Regions from separate parts of the Amycolatopsis sp. NPDC049159 genome, predicted to be linked through region 1. Evidence: riboswitches for the same ligand, from Rfam matches in the RefSeq annotation. Region 1 holds a riboswitch; the other holds the start of a gene.

Region 1 (7,409 bases):
ACCGCGCGGTTCGCGGCACCCCGGTCGCCGCCGGCGGCCAGCCCGGTCGCGATCTGGTAGAGGTCACGCGGCCAGACCAGGTGGTAGGTCCCGGACGGCGACCACTCCGGGTCGTTGTTCCCGAACCGCCAGGGCATGCTCGGCGACGCGATGAAGGCGCCCGGGTGGTGCTTGTCCTCGCTCGCGGCCAGCGTCAGCATCGACGCCTTGTAGAGGTCGCGCTCGGCGTCGGTCTTCAGCGACGACGGCGGCTTGCTCACCCCGCGCAGGTACTGCTCCCAGCCGCGGTCGTACGCGCGCGTGATGTCGCGGACACCGCGGCGCTGCGACGCCTGCGCGCTGCCGAGCGCGTCCGGCGCCTTCGCGCCCATGCCGAGCGCGAGGGTGACGTGCCGGTTCCGGAGGCCGTCGGCGCTCGTCTGCCCGGTCAGCACGACGTTGCCCTTCGCGGCGGTGTCGTAGCTCTTCAGCTTGAAGGTCTTCGTGAGCTGCGTGGTGCCGTCGGAGTTGCCCGCGTAGCCGACGCTGGTCTTCGTGAACGCGGGCTTCGCGGTGAGCGCGGCGGCGTTCGCGGCGTCCTGCGCGGTGAGCACGTCGCCCTTGCGCGCGGCCGAGTCGTCGGAGCCGTCGTTGGTGAGGTCCGGGTCGGCGATCGCGTAAAGCTGGTACGGCCGCCCGGTGAGCGACTGGAAGTCCACGTCCACCAGCACGGTCGTGGCGGCCGGGTCGGTGACGTAGGTCTTGCGGAGGCGCCAGCGGTGCTGGTCGTCGGTGATGGTCTGCTCGTAGGTCAGGCTGTCGTCGTCGGTCCGCCGGACCTGCTGCGACTTCGCCGCGTGGTCGAGGTCGGCGAAGCTGCGGCCGTCGGTGACGACGAAGTTCAGCGAGCGGACGCTGGGCGTCGACAGGTCCGGGTAGTAGACCTCGGACAGCTGCCCGCCCTGGAGGGTGAACCAGACGTTGCTCGAGCGGTCGTGAGCGGTGCCGAAGCCGGTCTTGTTCGCGGGCAGCCAGCTGGGATGGGCGCCCGGGGCGCCGGGAGCATCCCCCTGGGCCGCCGCGATCCCCGGGATCAGCCCGGTGACCAGCAGCCCGGCGAGGGCGCCGAACATGAGTTTGCGCATATCAACCCCACAGAAGATCGCTTCTGCACCGTTACAGAAGCGCTTGGGGAGTCTGCCCGCCGGATCTTCACCGGCGCGTGGTCCGATCCGGTGAACCACTGACCGTCACTGGTCCGGTCGGCGGTTCACGACCAGCGAACGGACTTCACGGCCTCGAAAGCGCACACTTGTTGTAGGTGCAACGGTGTAATCGAGGTGGAGACGTGGACGACGCGATGGACGCCTACTCTCGCGCGGTGAGCACGGTCGCCGAGACCGTGACCCCGCACGTCGCCGGGGTGCAGCTCGAGCGCGGGAGCGGGTCCGCGGTCGTCTTCGCCGAGGACGGCCACCTGCTCACCAACGCCCACGTCGTCAGCGACCACCGGCGCGGGGTCGCCACCTTCGCCGACGGCAGCGAGGTGCCCTTCGACGTCGTGGGCGCCGATCCGCTGTCCGATCTCGCTGTCCTGCGGGCGCGCGGGGAAACGCCGCCGGCCGCCACGCTCGGGGACGCCGACCGGCTGGTCGTCGGGCAGCTCGTCGTCGCCGTCGGGAACCCGCTCGGGTTCGCCGGGACGGTCACCGCCGGGGTGGTCAGCGCGCTCGGCCGGGCGCTGCCGGTGCGGCAGGGGCGCACCACCCGCGTGATCGAAGACGTCATCCAGACCGACGCGGCGCTCAACCCCGGCAACTCCGGCGGCGCGCTCGCCGATTCGGCCGGCCGGGTCGTCGGCGTCAACACCGCCGTCGCCGGCGTCGGGCTCGGGCTCGCGGTGCCGATCAACGCGACGACGCGGCGGATCATCGACACGCTCGTCGTCGAAGGCCGGGTGCGGCGCGCGTACCTCGGCATCGTCGGCGTGCCCGCGCCGCTGCCGGACGACGTCGCCGGGCGCACCGGGCAGAGCGCCGGGCTGCGGGTGCGCGAAGTCGTCTCCGGCGGCCCCGCGGACCAGGCCGGCCTCAAGGCGGGCGACCTCGTGCTGACCGTCGGGCGCACCCGGGTGTCGGACGCCCAGGGCATCCAGCGCCGGCTCTTCGCGGAAGTGATCGGCACCGCACTGCCGATCACCGTGCTGCGCAACGGAGCCATGGTCGACGTCTACGCCACTCCGGCCGAGTTGGCCGGGTGACTTGAGTATCGCGCCCCGGCGTGGCATGGTCGGTGGCACAACACCAACGCGGGAGCTCGCGCCATGGCGGGCTGAGAGGGTGACTTGCGTTTCGCAGGCGTCACCGACCGCATGAACCTGACCGGGTAATGCCGGCGTAGGGAGTGAAAGTCGTTGACGACGCTGGAAAACAAAGACGTCTCCGTCACCACGGGTCCGATCACCGGCTCGCACAAAGTCTTCCACCAGACGGAATCCGGACTGCGCGTTCCCGCGCGCCGGATCGACCTCTCGAACGGCGAACACTTCGACGTCTACGACACTTCCGGCCCGTACACGGACCCGGAAGCCTCGATCGACGTCCACAGTGGACTGCACCGGCTGCGTGCCGGCTGGGCCGACGGGCGTGAGCACAACACCCAGCTCGGCTGGGCCAAGCAGGGCGTGATCACCCGCGAGATGGAGTACATCGCCGCGCGAGAACGGGTTTCCCCCGAGTTCGTGCGCGCCGAGGTCGCGAGCGGCCGCGCGGTGATCCCGGCCAACCGGAAGCACCCCGAGTCCGAGCCGATGATCATCGGCAAGAACTTCCTGGTGAAGATCAACGCCAACATGGGCAACTCGGCCGTCTGGTCGTCGGTCGAGGAAGAGGTCGACAAGATGGTGTGGGCGACCCGCTGGGGCGCCGACACGATCATGGACCTCTCCACCGGCAAGCGGATCCACGAGACGCGGGAGTGGATCATCCGCAACTCGCCGGTCCCGGTCGGCACCGTGCCGATCTACCAGGCGCTCGAAAAGGTCAACGGGGAGCCCGAAAAGCTGTCGTGGGAGGTGTACCGCGACACGATCGTCGAGCAGTGCGAACAGGGCGTCGACTACGTCACCGTGCACGCCGGCGTGCTGCTGCGCTACATCCCGCTGACCGCGCGGCGCGTCACCGGCATCGTCAGCCGCGGCGGCTCGATCATGGCCGCGTGGTGCCTCGCGCACCACCAGGAGTCCTTTTTGTACACGCACTTCGAGGAGCTCTGCGAACTCCTGCGCCAGTACGACGTCACGTTCTCCCTGGGCGACGGCCTGCGCCCGGGCTCGATCGCCGACGCCAACGACCGCGCGCAGTTCGCCGAGCTGGAAACCCTCGGCGAGCTGACGCACATCGCGCGCTCGCACGACGTCCAGGTGATGATCGAAGGCCCCGGCCACGTGCCGATGCACAAGATCAAGGAGAACGTGGAGCTCGAAGAGAAGCTCTGCGGCGAGGCGCCGTTCTACACCCTCGGTCCACTCGCGACGGACATCGCGCCGGGGTACGACCACATCACCTCGGCCATCGGCGCGGCCCAGATCGGCTGGTACGGCACGGCGATGCTGTGCTACGTCACGCCGAAGGAGCACCTCGGCCTGCCGAACCGCGACGACGTCAAGACCGGCGTGATCACGTACAAGATCGCCGCGCACGCCGCGGACCTCGCCAAGGGGCACCCGTACGCGCAGGAGTGGGACGACGAGCTGTCGAAGGCGCGCTTCGAGTTCCGCTGGCACGACCAGTTCAACCTCTCGCTCGACCCCGACACCGCACGCTCGTTCCACGACGAGACGCTGCCCGCCGAGCCGGCCAAGACCGCGCACTTCTGTTCGATGTGCGGCCCGAAGTTCTGCTCGATGCGGATCACGCAGGACGTCCGCAAGTACGCCGAAGAGCACGGCCTGTCCACTGTGGAGGCCATCGAGGCCGGCATGGCGGAGAAGTCGGCGGAGTTCGGCGAGCAGGGCAACAAGGTCTACCTGCCCGTGGTGCAGCAGTGACACCGCCCACCGCCCTCACCATCGCCGGATCGGACTCCGGCGGTGGTGCGGGCATCCAGGCCGACCTGCGGACGTTCTTCGCCAACGGCGTCCACGGGCTCGTGGCGCTGACCGCGGTCACCGTGCAGAACTCGCTGGGCGTGCAGGGTTTCACCGAGATCCCGGCCGACGTGGTGACGGCGCAGATCAAGGCGGTGGCGTCCGACATGGGCGTCGACGCGGCGAAGACGGGCATGCTCGCCACCGCGGAGATCATCCGCTCGGTGGCGAAGACCCTGGACGAACTCGGGATGGACTTCCCCCTGGTCGTCGACCCGGTGGCGGCGTCGATGACGGGACACGCCCTCCTGCGCGAAGACGCGCTGGAGGCGATCCGCACCGAGTTGTTCCCCCGCGCCACGCTGATCACGCCGAACCTGGACGAAGTCCGCCTCCTGACCGGGGTTTCGGTCGTCGACGCGGCCACCCAGCGCGCGGCGGCGGAGGCGTTGCTGGAGTTCGGTTCCCGCTGGGTCCTGGTCAAGGGCGGCCACATGCAGGGCACGGAGGACTGCGTGGACCTGCTGTCGGACGGCCGCGAGTTCCGGGAACTGAGCGGCCCGAGGTACCTCACGGAGAACACCCACGGCGGCGGCGACACCCTGGCGTCGGCGATCACGGCGTCCCTGGCGAAGGGCTCCTCGGTCCCGGACGCGGTGGCGGAGGGGAAGAAGTTCATCGAACGCTGCGTGGCGGAGTCCTACCCGCTGGGCGCGGGCGTGGGCCCGGTGTCGCCGTTCTGGGTGCTGGGCCGCTGAAGCCGCTTCTTCGCGGTGACGGCGCCCGGCGGCACCGGCCGGTACTCCACGCTGATCACCTCGATCCGGTCCCCGGGGATGATGACCCGGCGGTAGGAGTCCGGCAGCGGCCGGAGCGGGCTGTCGGCGTCCGGCTTGGCGGCCAGGGGTTTGGTGAGCAGCAGCTCGCGATCACCCATCGGCAGATCGGCCGTGAAGTTCTCGACCTGCCCGGTGTACACCAGCCCGCCGGCCAGCCGGACCCGGGCGAACACCGCGTGCCCGGCCGGCACGCCGTGCCGGAAGGCCTTGCCCCAGAGGCTGATGACGCGGATCGTCTCCCCGTGGCGCCGGGCCAGCCACTTGTGCAGCCCGAACGCCAGCGCGTGGGAGGTCGCGGCCGCCACGACGAGCGTCAGCACCACCGCGCCGTAGTGGTCCGCCAGGTAGGCGTTCCCGCCGAGGATCAGGGCCCGGGGGTCGAAGAACAGCCGGGGGAAGAGCCACTGCGCCGCCTGCAGGAGCACGACGGTGACCAGGGTGAACCCCAAGCTGCCCAGCGCGACCCGGCCGATCTCGCGGAACGCCGATTCGGCCACCGCCACCCGGCGGCGCGCGCCCAGCAGGTCGAAGAACAAGCCGGGCGCGACGACGAGCAGGAACAGCACGGCTGCGAGCCACGTGCCGGGGATCATCCGGGGTAGTCGGCCGGATGCCGGTCACCGTCGCCGTCGCCCGGGACACCTTCGTCCACCGCGCCGTCCGTCGGAGGCTCGCTGCTCATGATCAGCTGGGGTGGCTCGTCCATCGCCCGCGCGACCTCGTCCACGCGCCACCGGGAGAACCAATCGGTCACGTCCGGCCACCTTTCACGACGGGGTTCGCCACCTCGGCCTCCCTGGAGTCGCGGCACCGGCGACGGCCGTTACCGAGCGGCTTCCGGCTCGTCAGCGGACCGGCTGCAGCTCCCGGCCGTCGTACTCCTCGCGGGACGACCGGATCCGATCGAAGTTCGCCTGGGACCACGTGCTCAGCGCCACCAGGTGCGCCCCCACCTCCGCGCCCATCTCCGTCAGCGCGTACTCGACCGTCGGCGGCGTGGTCGGGTACACCGTGCGGGTCAGGAAGCCGTCGCGCTCCAGCTGCCGGAGGTTCTGGGTCAGCATCTTCTGGCTGATGCCGTCCACGGCCCGGCGCAGCTCGCCGAAGCGGTGCGGGCCGCGGGACAGCGCGCCCAGCACCAGGGCCGTCCACTTGTTGGCCAGCAGGTCCAGCACGTCCCGGCAGGGACAGCTCCGGAGGTAGACGTCCCAGGGTCCGTCCTGGTCACAGGTGGTTTCCATCAGGTACCTACTTTACGGATAAGTGCCTTCTAGCGAAAAGTGCCTACCCGTCCGAGTATAGGAGGCGACCTCGAACTGAAGGAGTGGAGCAATGCGCATCGTGACCCAGGAGACCCTCGGCGGGCCGGAGGTGCTCCGCGTCACCGAAGCACCGCGCCCGGAACCCGGGCCGACGGAGGTCCTGGTGCGGGTGCGGGCCGCCGGGATCAACCCCGTCGACTGGAAGGTGCGGGCCGGCGGCGGGTTCCTCGGCGAGCCGCCGTTCACCGTCGGGTGGGACGTCGCCGGCGTCGTCGAAGCGGCCGGTTTCGGCGCCACCGGCGTCCGGGAAGGCGACGAAGTCCTCGGCATGCCGTGGTTCCCGCGCCCGGGCAACGCGTACGCGGAGTACGTCACCGCGCCGTCGCGGCACTTCGTGCGCAAGCCCGCCGGGCTGTCGTTCGCCGAGGCCGCCGCGCTGCCGCTGGCCGGGCTGACCGCCTGGCAGGGCCTGGTCGACGTCGCGGACGTCCGGAAAGGACAGCGGGTGTTCGTCGACGCCGCCGCCGGCGGGGTCGGGCACCTCGCCGTGCAGATCGCCAAGGCGCGCGGGGCGCACGTCATCGGCACGGCCAGCGCCGGCAAGCACGACCTGCTGCGCGAACTCGGCGTCGACGAACCGATCGACTACCACGACGAGAACGCCACGGCGTCCGATGTGGACGTCTACTTCGGACTCGTCGGCGAAGACAGCGACCTGCGCTGGCTCCCCGCGATCAAGGCGGGCGGCCTGCTGATCGGCGTCCCCAGCGGCGTCGCGGACCGCGTCGAAAAGGCCGCCGCCGCACGGGAAGTCCGCACGAGCCGGATCCTCGTCGAGCCGGACCGCGGCGGGCTGACCGGCCTCGTCGAACTCATCGAGGCCGGTCAGCTGAAGGTCCGCGTCGAACAGACCTTCCCGCTGGAAGACGTCGCCAAGGCGCACGAGCTCGGCGAATCCGGGCGGGTGTCCGGGAAGCTCGTGCTGACCCTCTAACCCCGGGCGACCACCTGCGGCAGCACCGTCGTGAGCCCGGTCCAGTCCGCGGTGACGACCGACGCGTGCTGCTTCGCCAGGTCGGCCACGCGCTGGTTGGCCTGCTCGACCGTCGGGTTGTGGGCGTCGATGGCCGGCGCGACGTTCTGCGCGTCGGTCATCACGACGTAGTAGTGGTTCGCGTCGTACCACCACGGCCCGGTCTGCGTGACCCACGCGTTCGCGTCGCCGTCGAACACCACGAACCA
Region 2 (7,409 bases), on a different contig from region 1:
GCAACGGCACGTCGACGCCGGCGCTCGAGGTCGCGTTCAGCGAGATCCGGTTCACGCAGCAGCCGGCCGACCTCTTCACCTTCACCCCGCCGAAGGGCGCGAAGGTGCAGGAGAAGACGCCGACGGTCGACCAGCAGCACAAGGACCTCGCCGAGCAGGCCAAGCAGGACGTCAAGGTCGTCGGCGACGGCTGGGACACCGTCGTCACCGGCAAGGTCCCGGCGGACGCGCTGAACGCGGCGCCGAAGGCCCAGGGCGAGCGCAAGGGTGCGCCGGCCGACCCGAAGGCACTGCTCGAGCGGTTCGCCAAGAAGGTCGACGGCGCCTGGGGCAGCGGCTACCTCGTCACCACGAAGGTCGGCAGCGCGGTCCTGACCGACGACGGCCGGTTCGCCGCCGGTGCGGTGCCGGAGCAGGTTCTCTACGAAGCGCTGGGTCAGAAGTGACCAGCACGGCTGTGGAGTCCGGGGCGGACGTCTCTTCGGAGGCGTCCGCCCCGGCGGTCCCGCTCGCCGCGCGCACGCGCGGGTTGCGCAAGGTGTACGGCAGCACGGTCGCGGTCGACCACGTCGACCTCGACATCCCGCAGGGCGCGGTCGTGGGGATGCTCGGGCCGAACGGCTCGGGCAAGACGACCACCATCCGGATGCTGCTCGGCCTGGTCCGGCCGACCGAGGGCGAGGTCGAGCTGCTCGGCCGCCCGATGCCGGACGCCGCCGCGCACGCGCTGCCCGACGTCGGCGCGCTCGTCGAGGGGCCGGGCTTCCACCCGTTCCTGTCCGGGCGCGACAACCTGCTGCGCTTCGCCGCCGCGGAACCCCGGCTGGCTTCGGCCGGGATCCCCGCCGCCGTCGACTCCGCGCTGGAGCGCGTCGGGCTGACGGTCGCAGCGCGCCGCCGGTACAAGGGTTACTCGCTCGGCATGAAGCAACGGCTCGGGCTCGCTTCGGCGTTGCTCGTGCCGCGCAAGATGGTCGTGCTCGACGAGCCGACCAACGGCCTCGACCCCGCTGGTACCAGGGAGATCCGCAGGATCGTCGCCGAGCTGCACGCCGAGGGCGTCACCGTGCTGGTGTCGTCGCACCTGCTGGCCGAGGTCGAAGCGACCTGCACGCACGTCGCCGTGCTGCAGAGCGGGAACGTCGTCGCGCAGGGTGAGCTGGCGGAGCTGCTGGAGTCCGGGAACGCGGCCCTGCTGGTCCGCACGCCGGACGCGGAGCAGGCGGTGGAAGTGCTGCGGGAGAACCGGATCGGCGCCCGGCTGACGCCGGACGGCGTCCGCGTCGACCTGACGGCGGCGGAAGCACCGCGGGTGCTGCAGGTCCTGGTGGGCGCGGGGGTCGCGGTCCACGAGGCGACGCGGGCGCGCACCGGGCTCGAAGACTTGTTCGCCCGGCTGACGGAGGGGGCGGAATGACCGCGGTACTCGACGCACCGGCGGCCCGCACGGGCCACGACACGGTGCCGCTGCCCCGGCTGCTGGCCGCGGAGCTGCGCTGGATCTTCCGGCGGCCGCGCACGTTGGCCGTGCTCGGGCTGCTGGCCCTGATCCCGGTGATCATCGGCATCGGCCTGACCCTGGTCGACGACCAGCCGGGCAGCGGCGGCGGCCCGGACGACGGCGGCGGCGCGCTGCTGGCGTCCGCGGTCAACAACGCGTTCGTCCTGCCGATCGCGGCGATCGTGATGTCGCTGGCACTGCTGCTCCCGCTGGCCTCGGCCATGGCGGGCGCGGACGCGATCGCCGGCGAGACGGCGCACGGAACGCTGCGCGGCTGGCTGATCGCCCCGGTCGGCCGCGGCCGGCTCCTGGCGGTGAAGGCGTTCGGCGTCGCGACCGTGTCGGTCGTCTCGGTGCTCGCGATGTGCGTGACCGGCGTCGTGACCGGGCTGATCATCAACGGTACGGATTCGCTGTTCACGTTGTCGGGCACGACGTTGTCGCTCGGCGGCGCGCTGGCCCGGATCCTGCTGGTGGCGGGCTGGGTGGTGCTCCAGCTGTGGGCGGTCGGCGCGGTCGCGCTGGCGATCTCCAGCTGGACCGAGCACCCGATGCTGGTGGTGGCGTCGGTCCTGGCGACCGACATCGTGTTCACCATCCTCGGGTTCCTGTCCTCTTTGGACTGGCTGCACCCGTTCCTGCTGACGCAGAACTGGTCGATGGCACCGGCGGAGGTGCTGCAGGACCCGATGGGCACGCAGATGCTCGGCGAAGGCGCGCTGCGCGCGGTGTGCTACATCGTCATCGGGCTGTCGCTGGCCTACGCGCGCCTCTCGACCCGCGACGGCTGAATCCCGACCACCGCCAGCCCGTCGGGGTCCAGTGCGAGGTGCACCTGGTCCCCGGCGCGCAGGTCCGATGTCGCGGGTGCGACGGCGTCCACAGTGGATTCCTCGAGGCGAACCACCAGGCGTGAGTGTTCGCGGCGGTGCACCGCCGCGAACACTTCTCCTGCCACGCCGGAGTCCGCGACCCGCAGCGCGTGCGGCCGCAGCCCCAGCCGCACCGGACCGTCGTCCGCATCGGGCAGTGCGACGTCACCCAGCGCCGTGCGCACCACGCCGGCCGCCGCGACGCCGTCCACGAACGTCGTCACCCCGAGGAAGCGGGCCACGTCGTCGTCGGCCGGGTTGCGCCACACGCGCCGGACCGCGCCCTCCTGCCGGACCTCCCCGGCGTCGAGCACCGCCACCCGGTCGGCGAGCGTGAACGCCTCCTCCTGGTCGTGCGTGACCAGCAGCGCGGTGATCTTGCTGCGTCGCAGCAGCTCCGCCAGGTCGATGGCCAGCTGCTCGCGCAACCCGGCGTCCAATCCGGACAGCGGCTCGTCGAGCAGCAGCAGCCGCGGCTCCGGTGCCAGCGCCCTGGCCAGCGCGACCCGCTGGGCCTGACCGCCGGAAAGCTCGGTGACGCGCCGCTTTTCGAAGCCGGTCAGGCCGACCAGCGCCAGCAGCTCGGCGACCCGCGGCGCCCACTGCGCGCGCGGCACGCCGTGCATGCGCAGGCCGAACGCGATGTTCGCGGCGACGTCGCGGTGGCCGAAGAGCTGGCCGTCCTGGAACACCAGCCCGAAGCCGCGCTTGTGCACCGGCACCGCGCCGAGGTCCTCGCCGTCCCAGCTCACCGAACCGCGCGCGCCCGGTTCGAGCCCCGTGATCGCGCGCAGCAGCGTCGACTTCCCCGACCCCGACGGGCCGAGCAGGGCCAGCACTTCGCCGTCCGCGATGTCCAGGCGGGCGTCGCGCACCGCGGCGAACGTTCCGTAGTGGACGGTCAGGTCCCGCACCGACAACGCCATCAGAACTCTCCCACCCGGCCGCGTCCGAGCCGGTCGATCAGCGCGACCGCCAGCACCGTCACGAGCATCAGCAGCGCGCACGCGGCGTACGCCATCTGGTTGTTGAGCTCCCCCGGCCGTCCCATCAGCGACGCGATCGCCACCGGCAGCGTCGGTGCCGTCGGCCGGGCCAGGAAGCTGGTCGCGCCGAACTCGCCGAGCGCCACGACGAAGCCGAACCCGGCGGCGGCGACCAGCGGGCGCAGCGCCAGCGGCAGGTCGATCTCGCGCCACACGCGCAGCGGGCTCGCGCCGAGCGTCGACGCGGCCTGCCGCAGCCGGACGTCGACCGAGCGCAGCACCGGCAGCACCATCCGCACGATCAGCGGCGTGATCACCAGCGCCTGGGCCAGCGGGACGAGGTAGGGCGACGTCCGCAGGTCGCCGGGCAGCGCGTCGAGCGTGACGAGGTAGCCGAAGCCGACGGTCACCGCGGACACGCCCAGCGGCAGCATCAGCACGGCGTCCATGGTTTCCCCGAGCCCGCGCGCGGGTTTCGACGGCGACCGCCGCAGCGCCACCAGCACCACGGACGCGAGCACGCCGACGGCCATCGCGAGCAGCGTCGCGTCGATCGCGACCTTCAGCGAGTTCACCGCGGCGTCCCAACCGGACACCTGCAGCGCGCCCTTCTCGCCGGTGCTCGTGAGTGCCCGGTACCCGGCGAGGCTCCAGCCGTCCTCAGTGGACACGGACTCGGCGAGCAGCGCGACGATCGGCGTCAGCAGCAGGGCGAGCACGACGCCGGCCGCGCCGACGCCCCACCATTCGCCGCCTCTCGGCCGCCGCGGCCCGCCGGAGCCGATCCGGGCGCCGTCCTTGCGCCGCCGGGCCAGCCCGCCGAGCACCAGCGCGGCGACCACGGCCACGAACTGGATGACCGACAGCGCCGCCGCGCCCGAGAGGTCCAGCAGGTCGACCGTGCGCAGGTAGATCTCGGTTTCCAACGTCCGGTACTTCGCGCCGCCGAGGATCAGGACGACCCCGAAACTGGTGGCGCAGAACAGGAACACCACGGCCGCGGCGGACGCGACCGCCGGGGCCAGCGCGGGCAGCGTCACCGAGCGGAAGGCCCGCCACGGGGACGCACCGAGCGCGCGGGCGGCGTCGGTCGTCCGCGGATCGAGCCGCGCCCACAGCCCGGCGACCGTGCGCGCGACGACCGCGACGTTGAAGAAGGCGTTGGCCAGCACGATGGACAGCACGCCGCCGTCCGGCCAGAGCGCCCGGAACGCGAGCCCGACGACGACCGTCGGCAGCACGAACGGCACCAGCACCAGCGTCCGCGCCAGGCCGACGCCGGGCAGCCGCACGCGTGCCAGCAGGAACGCCACCGGCAGCCCGGCCACGACGGCGACGACCGTCGACGCCGCCGCGCTGCCGACCGTGAACGCGGCCAGCTGCCAGGTCCGCGCGTCGCCGAGGACGACGTCGAGCCCGCCCTCGGCGAACCCGCGCTCGATGATCGCCAGCACGGGCCAGGCGAAGAACACCACCAGGAACCCGATCGGGGCCAGCCCGAGCAGCGCCAAGCCGAGTCCGCGGGCGGTCCGGGGTGGAGCTACGACTGCACGAGCGTGCGCCATTCGCCGATCCACTTCTCCCGGCCGGCCTGCACCTGGTCCGCCGTCAGCGCTTGCGGCTTCTGCGGCAGCGGCGCGACCTGCGCCCAGCCGGCGGGCAGGTCGACGCCCTGGCGCGCCGGGTAGACGTACATGTTGGCCGCGACGGTCGCCTGGAACTGCTGCGACAAAAGGAAGTCGACGACCTTGCGCGCGCTCTCGGTCTGCTTGCCGCCGGCCAGCACGCCGGCGTACTCGACCTGGCGGTAGCAGGTGTCGAGCAGCGCCTTGGTGCGCGGCTTGCCGTCGTCGCCGACCTCGGCGGCCGGCGAAGACGCGTACGAGACGACGATCGGCCGCGGCCCCTTGCCCGCGGAGCCGGAGAAGTCCTTGGTGTAGGCCTCTTCCCAGCCGCTGACCACCTTGAGGCCGTTGGCCTTCAGCTTCGTCCAGTAGCCCTGCCAGCCGGACTCGCCGTACTTCGCGATGGTGCCGAGGAGGAACGCGAGCCCGGGCGACGCCGTGGCCGGGTCCTCGGCGACGAGGAGGTCCTTGTACTTCGGGTCGGCCAGGTCGTCGTAGCTCGACGGCGCCGGGATCCCCTTGGTGGCGAAGTAGTTCGTGTCGACGTTGACGCAGACGTCCCCGACGTCGACGGCGGAGAGCCGGTGCTCGGGATCGACGGCGTAGCGCTGCGGCCCACGGTCGGCTTCCGGGCTGGTGTAAGGCTCGAAGACGCCTTCGGAGAGCGCGCGCGAGGCGAAGGTCGAGTCGACGCCGTACGCGACGTCGCCGACCGGGTTCGCCTTGGTCAGCACGAGCTTGTTGGTCAGCGATCCGGCGTCGCCCTGCTTGAGCACGGAAATCTTGATGCCCGACTGCTTCTGGAAGGCGTCGAGCACCTCCTGCGGCGCCAGGAAGGAGTCGTGCGTCACGAGGGTGACGGTGGGCGTCTGCTGCGTGCCACCGTCGCCGTCCGACAGCGAGCACCCCGCGGCGACGACGCTGACGACGGCGATGGCCGTCGCGGCGCGAACAGCCCTGCGTTTCATCTACCCCTCCTGCACTTCGCCGGACGAGGAGAGGAAGCCCTCCCTTCGCCGGCATGATCCGGTCAGGTGCGAACGGTCGCGGGGTGACCCGCCTCTCAGCCCGGCTGACCGGACTCCCGTGGCAACCGTGCAGCGTAGTCCAGGACGGACGACCATGGAGACATGACGGAAATCTTGAGCGACTCCGAGACCGACGGACGACTGGGCGCGAACTGGACGCGTAGCGGAGCGGTGATCTCCCGGGAGGTGGAGCTGGCTTCGTTCTCCCAGGCGATCGAGGTGGTGGACCGGGTGGCGGTCCTCGCCGAGGCGGCCGACCACCACCCGGACATCGACATCCGCTGGCGCACCCTGACGTTCCGCCTCAGCACGCACTCGGCGGGCGGCCTGACGGCGAAGGACTTCTCCCTGGCGGCCGAGATCGACTCGGTGCTTTCGGCGCTGTGATCCTGGTTACTCTGAGTGCACTTTTTCACCGGTTCGACGTCTCTCGGTAAACGACTTTTGCTAGGAGAGACGGACATGACCCAGGCCATCGTGGTCGGCACAGCAGCATTCGCAACGATGGTGGCGGCAGCCGGCGGTGTGCTCTGGTTCACCGCCAAGGGTCGCCGTCACCCGGATGCCGGTGAGTTCGATCACAGCCGCTAACGAAGGGCAAGATCAGCGCGCTGAGCAGGGCGGAAGCATCGGTTTTCGGCCCTAGGAAACGCCATGAACAGCACCGCTACCCTCACCTCCGCGCAGCGCGCCTGGATCAACGCCCTCGCCCCCGCGGTGGTGCTGATCACCATCGCCCTGATGGGCCTGCTCGGCTGAGTTCGCCCGCGCCGCCGCTCTGATCCCGGCGCGGCGGCGTTTTCACTCCACCCGGATCACGTCCGGCGCCGGGAACGCAGCCGGCGTCTCGTCTTCGACGGTCCAGTATTCGAGCGCCGACAACCGGCCTTCGTCGACGAACACGATGAGCCCGCCGCCCGGCACACCCGCTTCGACCGCCACCCGCTCGGTGACCTCGAACGTGGGCGCGTCCGCATCGACTTCGAGGTCGACGGTCGGGCACCCGCAACCGCAGCGGCCGCTCACCTTCGCGGTGGCGGCCTGCACCCGCAGTTCGGCCGCGCCCGGGAAGTCCCCCGCGAGAAGGACTTCCAGGGTCTCGCGCTCGTTCCGCGTGAGCGGGCGGCTCACCATCAGTAGCGGGACATGTTCGGGATCGCCTTCTCCGCGACCCCGATGAGGTCCTCGACCTTCGCCACGTCGGCTGTCACATCTTCAGCAGTCACCGAAGGTGCCTCGGAAGAACGGTAGGCGACTTCGTTGCGCCGAACCCGCATCCGGTTGAAGGGACGCAGAAGCGGCCCCAGCGGCGGATCGAGCTGCGCGAGAACCGCTTCGTAGACGGCGATGTGGCCACCGCGGCTCGTCGCACGCAGGCCCTGGTTCTGCAGGATGGC

The links. A riboswitch is a leader RNA that binds a small molecule or an ion and turns the genes downstream of it on or off. The one in region 1 is predicted to bind thiamine pyrophosphate.
Region 2: linked by a shared signal. The riboswitch ahead of AB0B33_RS00235 (thiamine ABC transporter substrate-binding protein) and the one ahead of thiC (phosphomethylpyrimidine synthase ThiC) in region 1 are both predicted to bind thiamine pyrophosphate.

Annotation. Positions count from the first base shown of each region.
Region 1 covers NZ_JBEZDL010000022.1:179,861-187,269, forward strand. The annotation lists gene AB0B33_RS35780 (glycoside hydrolase family 15 protein) at 1-1,124, opposite strand, end outside; gene AB0B33_RS35785 (trypsin-like peptidase domain-containing protein) at 1,328-2,239, shown strand; TPP riboswitch at 2,278-2,399, shown strand; gene thiC (phosphomethylpyrimidine synthase ThiC) at 2,393-4,027, shown strand; gene thiD (bifunctional hydroxymethylpyrimidine kinase/phosphomethylpyrimidine kinase) at 4,024-4,824, shown strand; gene AB0B33_RS35800 (DUF6338 family protein) at 4,767-5,498, opposite strand; gene AB0B33_RS35805 (hypothetical protein) at 5,495-5,659, opposite strand; gene AB0B33_RS35810 (helix-turn-helix domain-containing protein) at 5,751-6,146, opposite strand; gene AB0B33_RS35815 (NADP-dependent oxidoreductase) at 6,238-7,161, shown strand; gene AB0B33_RS35820 (phosphatidylinositol-specific phospholipase C domain-containing protein) at 7,158-7,409, opposite strand, start outside.
Region 2 covers NZ_JBEZDL010000001.1:49,715-57,123, reverse strand. The annotation lists gene AB0B33_RS00260 (outer membrane lipoprotein carrier protein LolA) at 1-446, shown strand, start outside; gene AB0B33_RS00255 (ABC transporter ATP-binding protein) at 443-1,417, shown strand; gene AB0B33_RS00250 (ABC transporter permease subunit) at 1,414-2,292, shown strand; gene AB0B33_RS00245 (ABC transporter ATP-binding protein) at 2,262-3,299, opposite strand; gene AB0B33_RS00240 (iron ABC transporter permease) at 3,299-4,855, opposite strand; gene AB0B33_RS00235 (thiamine ABC transporter substrate-binding protein) at 4,900-5,952, opposite strand; TPP riboswitch at 5,975-6,082, opposite strand; gene AB0B33_RS00230 (4a-hydroxytetrahydrobiopterin dehydratase) at 6,115-6,399, shown strand; gene AB0B33_RS00225 (hypothetical protein) at 6,475-6,603, shown strand; gene AB0B33_RS00220 (hypothetical protein) at 6,814-7,146, opposite strand; gene AB0B33_RS00215 (hypothetical protein) at 7,146-7,409, opposite strand, start outside.